DNA from 2 places in the Flavobacterium oryzicola genome. Region 1 is predicted to be linked to the other one. Evidence: riboswitches for the same ligand, from Rfam matches in the RefSeq annotation. Region 1 holds a riboswitch; the other holds the start of a gene.

The links. Region 1 has a riboswitch for S-adenosylmethionine ahead of PQ463_RS20465 (homocysteine S-methyltransferase family protein). Riboswitches for the same ligand answer to the same signal wherever they lie in the genome.
Region 2: it holds a riboswitch for S-adenosylmethionine, as region 1 does, so the genes downstream of both, PQ463_RS11725 (TlpA disulfide reductase family protein) here and PQ463_RS20465 (homocysteine S-methyltransferase family protein) in region 1, are expected to answer to the same signal.

Annotation. Positions count from the first base shown of each region.
Region 1 covers NZ_CP117879.1:4,855,852-4,859,067, forward strand. The annotation lists gene PQ463_RS20460 (NAD(P)/FAD-dependent oxidoreductase) at 25-1,077, shown strand; SAM riboswitch class I at 1,401-1,517, shown strand; gene PQ463_RS20465 (homocysteine S-methyltransferase family protein) at 1,858-2,862, shown strand; gene PQ463_RS20470 (YbbC/YhhH family protein) at 2,862-3,182, shown strand.
Region 2 covers NZ_CP117879.1:2,917,700-2,920,915, forward strand. The annotation lists gene PQ463_RS11720 (aminotransferase class V-fold PLP-dependent enzyme) at 1-575, opposite strand, end outside; gene PQ463_RS11725 (TlpA disulfide reductase family protein) at 764-1,753, opposite strand; SAM riboswitch class I at 1,993-2,093, opposite strand; gene PQ463_RS11730 (response regulator) at 2,316-2,765, opposite strand; gene PQ463_RS11735 (PAS domain-containing sensor histidine kinase) at 2,768-3,216, opposite strand, start outside.

The DNA.
Region 1 (3,216 bases):
AGAATGATTATAAACAACAACATAATGATTAAAACAGATATACTTATAATTGGAGCGGGCCCAACAGGTTTATTTGCCGTTTTTGAGGCAGGATTGCTAAAATTAAAATGCCACATTTTAGATGCGCTTCCACAACCAGGAGGACAACTATCAGAGTTATATCCAAAAAAACCAATTTATGATATTCCTGGATTCCCAGAAGTATTAGCCGGAGATTTAGTTGACGGATTAATGGAGCAAATCAAACAATTTGAGCCAGGTTTTACATTAGGAGAACGTGCCGAAACAGTTGAAAAGCAAGAAGACGGAACTTTCATAGTAACATCAAACAAAGGAACTAAATTCCACGCGCCAGTTATCGCAATCGCTGGAGGTTTAGGAAGTTTTGAGCCTCGTAAACCACTTATCGAAGATATCGAGTTTTATGAAGATAAAGGAGTAAAATACTTCATCAAAAATCCTGAGAAATTCAGAGATAAAAGAGTTGTAATTGCAGGAGGAGGAGATTCAGCATTAGACTGGTCAATTTTCTTAGCAAACGTAGCTTCAGAAGTAACTTTAATCCACAGAAGAAACGAATTTAGAGGAGCTTTAGATTCTGTAGAAAAAGTACAGGAATTAAAATCAGCTGGAAAAATCAAATTAATCACTCCGGCAGAAGTTATCGGAATCAACGGTGCTGAGCATGTTGAATCATTAGATATCGAAGAAAACGGAGCACACCGTAAAATCGAATGTGATTATTTCATTCCGCTTTTCGGATTAACACCAAAATTAGGTCCAATAGGTGACTGGGGATTAGAAATCGAGAAAAATGCCATCAAAGTAAACAATGCATTAGATTACCAAACTAACATTCCAGGAATCTTTGCCATTGGAGACGTAAACACATACCCAGGAAAATTAAAGTTAATTCTTTGCGGATTCCACGAAGCAACTTTAATGTGCCAAGCTGCTTACTCAATCATCAACCCAGGTAAAAAATACGTATTGAAATATACAACAGTTTCTGGTGTAGACGGTTTTGACGGAACTCGTAAAGAGGCTCCGAAAGCGGTTGTGAAAGCGATAGTCTAAGGTTCTAAGTTGCTAAGACGCTAAGATTCTAAGATTTTATATAGGAAGCTCAAACTTTTAGTTTGGGCTTTATTTTTTAGAAGATGTATAAAAAACATGGCCAGTGGTTTCAACCACTGGAGCACATTGTATTGAGACAGCGGATAATCAATATGCATAATGACAATACGTTTCCCACGGTTGAAACCGTGGGATATGTTTGAAAATCTGGAGCCAATTTTAAAACTTAGAATCTCAGAATCTTAGCGTCTTAGCATCTTTAAAAAAACATTTGCAAATCGAAACCCTATTTCATACCTTTGCACTGTTCTTAAAATTATTGTCAGTTATCACGAAAGGCGGAGGGATAGACCCGATGAAACCTTAGCAACCCTTTATCATAAAGAAGGTGCTAAATTCTACTTTATACGACATTTTCCAGTATTAAAGATAGATAACACAAATACATACTCGTATTTCTCAAAACTTTTCTCGATAACATATAATATTTACTGAAACAGATCCTGTATCAGGAGCGAATCATTGGCGCATTTTTGCAGTCAGTAGTTCCCGCTTTACGTTGCAATCATTTTGCTTTTTAAAGGAAAAAGCAAAATAATTTCCACTTCAATCGGGGCTAATGAGCCAGCAATAGTGCACTTTTGGAATTAATGTGAAAAAAAATATCCGAAGCAAACCTAACAGGTTTTAAAAACCTGTTAGGTTTAAACTTCACAATCATAATAAAAAAAAACTTAGCATCTTAGAACCTTAGGATCTCAGAAGCTAAAAAAATAAGCCATGGCAATAACAATTCAAGAAGCAATAAAAAAAAATATCCTAATCCTTGATGGAGCAATGGGAACAATGTTGCAACGCTATAATTTCTCAGAAGAAGATTTCAGAGGAGAGCGTTTCAAAGATTTTCCACATCCGTTAAAAGGAAACAACGATTTACTATCCCTAACACAACCACAAGCAATCCGCGATGTACATGCCGCTTATTTTGAAGCAGGTGCTGACATTGTAGAAACCAATACCTTCTCTGGAACGACAATCGGTATGGCCGATTATCACATGGAAGATTTGGTTTACGAGTTAAACTACGAATCGGCAAAACTCGCACGCGAGGTTGCCGATGAGTTTACCGCAAAAAATCCAGAAAAACCACGTTTCGTAGCCGGTTCAATCGGACCAACAAACCGTACGGCAAGTATGTCGCCAGACGTAAATGATCCAGGTTACAGAGCCGTAACGTTTGACGATTTACGAATTGCCTACAAACAACAAGCAGAAGCTTTAATGGACGGTGGCTGTGATTTACTTTTAGTAGAAACAATCTTTGATACGTTAAATGCAAAAGCTGCACTTTTTGCAATCGAAGAAGTAAAAGAAGAACGCAATATTGATATTCCAATCATGGTTTCAGGAACAATTACAGATGCATCGGGAAGAACACTTTCTGGGCAGACAGTTGAAGCGTTTTTGATTTCAGTTTCGCATATTCCGTTGTTAAGTGTAGGATTCAATTGCGCCCTTGGAGCCGATTTGCTGAAACCATATTTAAAAACATTAGCACATAATACAAGTTTTAATGTTTCAGCGCATCCAAATGCTGGATTACCAAATGCTTTCGGACAATACGATGAAACGCCAGAACAGACTCAGGTATTCATTAAAGAGTATTTAGAAGATAATTTAATCAATATCATCGGAGGTTGTTGCGGAACAACACCAGATCATATTCGATTAATGGCTGAGGTTGCAAAGGATTATAAGCCACGTGTGGCACCGGTATTTGAATAATGAAGAAATTTTTGTTTCTGTTTAGTTTAATGTTGATTAGTTGTAATTACACAACAAATACAGTTTTTCAGAAAAGCATTAAATGTGAAGATTGTTTAGTTACAAAAGAAGAAACAGCTGTTGGAATAGCAGAGCCTATTTTGTTTGAATCATATGGTAAAGATCAAATAGAAGATCAAAGACCTTATACAGTAACAATAGAAAACGATTCTATTTGGCATATTGAAGGAACTTTTAATAGTATCGGTTTTGGAGGTGTATTTGATATTAAAATCTCAGCAAAAAATGGTAAAGTTCTTTACATGATGCATGGAAAATAATAAAGGTAGAATATTTTAAAAAGTTCCGTTAGGA
Region 2 (3,216 bases), 1.9 Mb from region 1:
CAAGCAGTAAACGAACCGATTTTTAAGCTTCTGTCTGCATATTTTTTGATTGCCGATGAAAGAGCTTTTGGGTCGACTAAATTGTTCTCATCAGGCGGCAGAATAACCACTTCGGCATTTGTTTCATACCACGAAACCTGATTAGAATGATGTTCCATGTGAGTAATAAAAACCACAGGTCTATCTTCTTCCGATTTGGTTCGAAGCGCCATAATACGCTGCAGTTTTGATAAAGCTGCCGTCATACCGCTTCCTGTAGTTACCAAAACATCCGATTCGTTGGCATTAACGGACTTTTTAATAATATCTCTCGCATGCTGATAGGCATAAGTCGAGGTTTTTCCTGTCTGACTTGAAAGCGAATGCGTATTGGCAATCATGGGACCAATTTTATTGAGCATTATATCTTCAATCGGCGCGTATAATCTTCCGCTGGCAACCCAGTCTGCGTAAACTAGATTTTGTTCTCCATAAACCGATTCAAAAGTATGGTCAATTCCTATTGTATTTTCTCTAAATTTAGAAAAGTAACATTCAGGCTCTGTTGGTTTTGTTGTTGGCTCAATAGCATTCATATCCTTGTCATTTTAATTAATTAAATTTATTATTGATTGAATCTTTTTAAACACATAGAAACATAGATTATATTCTAAATAATAGGTATTTGAAAAAATCTAGATTTTCACACATAGCTATGTTTGTTAAAACAAATGAAATGCCTTTTTAGATAAAGAAAAACTATGTTACTATGTGTTTAAATAAATTAATTTGCCTGCCCTAAAAGTCTTTTTAATGTAGATTGCAACTCTTCTCCATGCAGGTTTTTCGCGACGATTATTCCTTTAGAATCTACCAAATAATTCCCTGGAATAGCTCTTACACCATATAATTTGGCAACGGCACTGTTCCAGAAAAGCAAATCAGAAACATGTGTCCAGGTTAAATTATCATCCTTAATTCCCTTAATCCAGTTTTCTTTCTTTTTATCCAGAGAAATCCCGACGATGTTAAACCCTTTCTCATGAAATTCTTTGTAAGCCGCTACAATATTCGGGTTCTCTCTTCGGCAAGGACCACACCATGAAGCCCAAAAATCTACTAAAGTATACCCTTTCAAATTATCATAAAGGCGAACTGGCTTTCCATCAGGATCATTGGCTGTAAAATCTGGGGCTTTTTTACCTACTGCTAATCCGTCTAAAACAATAGCCAGTTCTTTTAATTCTTTCACGTAAGTGGTGTTTTGAAGACTTTTATCTAGCAAAGCAATATTTTGTGTAATCTGCTCTGGCGTTAATCTATATGACCAGTTTCTGTATAATACATAAGCCGAAACGATAGATTTTGGATTTTCTGTTATGAATTTGCTGATTTCAACATCTTTGCTCTTTTTATAGGCTTCAAACAAATCCTGTGAAGCTGAACCTTCAACCACAGAGGCTGTATAATATTTCTTCGGACTTAGTTTTACCGTAATCGGGTCTTTTTCAAGAAAAACATACAATGGCGAACTTTCTGTATTGACGCTTAATCCGTATAAATCTGGTGTTTTTACTTTTGTTTTAAAACTAAAGTTTCCGTCTTTTACTTTTGCCGAATCAATCGTGGTAAACATTTTATTGTGAAACTTCTGCAAGTAAACGTATTGCGCCACAGTATCTGCAACAGTTCCTTTTAATTGTAAATTACTTTCCTGTGCCTGAGTTTGAACAACTCCAAGAAACAAAGCAAAACCTAATAGTATTTTTTTCATTTTATTTTTAGTTTTTAAGATTAGACAAAAGAGTTTCTGGCCGATGAAAAAACCATCAGCAAATTGCATTTTAAAAAGAAAATCTAAGAGAGAATTGGTGTTTTACATTCGAAAAACGGCCAGACTATTTTCTTCGAAAATTATATTCAAAAGCTCATAACCGGCATATAAAATTGATTCAGTTTTCATTTTAATAATTTTTAATTGGATGATCTTAAACAGATTTACGGATGAAATCTTTCTTATCTGCCCGCATTTTGCGGAAGGATTTAGCACCTTATTCGGCAACAGGTTGCTAAGACTTCAATGGGCCTATTCCCTCAGTCTTTCTGGATAAGTATCATTTTATAATTTTTCTGATACAAATATATAGTAATTCTACCGAATTAATCAAGTTTAAATTTTGTTTTTTTCAAATTAATTAAAAAAGCGCTTTTTAACAACCCAATAAAACACTTATAATCAAAACATTAAAACAAAAAATAAGTTTATTTTGAAATTCTTATTTATAAAAGAAATTCATACGTTTTTTAGATTCTGAATCGAAATGCATTTATAAATTCTAAAGAAAAAGATGCAGATATTTATTCTTTTCCAGATTTAAAAGAGGCTCTTTGAATCCGTTTTCGAGATTTGAAGTAATTAATCCGAGGACTTGTTTTAGATCGTTAAAATTATTTGGCTTCACAAAATAACAGAATGCTCCAAGGTTCCCAGCTGCTTCCATATCATTTTTGTGCGAAGAAGTAGAAATCATAATTACCGGAATATCTTTAAAATTCTCTTCCGATTTTAATTGTTTCAAACATTCCCACCCATTCATAATAGGCATATTTAAATCTAAAAAAACGACACTTGGAATTTTATCTTGATTTTTCAGCATTTTCAATGCTTTATCACCATTTTCTGCACAATGACAAACAATATTTTCATCTATATCAGCCAAGGCTTCGCAAAACATTTCTGCGTCATCTTGATCATCGTCAGCTAATAATATTATTTTCTTACTCATGATTAAATATCTTTTTCTCTTTGTTCAAATGGCAGTGTAATACTAAAAACAGCTCCTTTATCAGCAATTCCGGTTGCGGTAATGTTTCCTCCGTGACGTTCCGCTATTTTTTTACAAAGAGATAATCCTAAGCCAGTTCCTTCATAACGGTCTTTAGAGTTTAGACGGGTAAAAGTTTCAAAAATGCGTCCAGTCTGATCGAGATCAAACCCAATTCCGTTGTCTTCTACCGTAATTACAGCTGTCCTTCTACCGCCTTCAATTTGTTCTTTTGCATTAATGGTAATCAGTGGCGGAACATTTTCTCTAGCAAATTTAATAGAATTGTTTATCAGATTATAGAATAACTGATAGAGTAGTACGGAAGCTCCTTCAATAACAGGAAGCCCTTGATAATAAATATTTCCGCCTGTTCTTTGAAGTGAAATTTCAAGATCGGTTTCTATGCTTT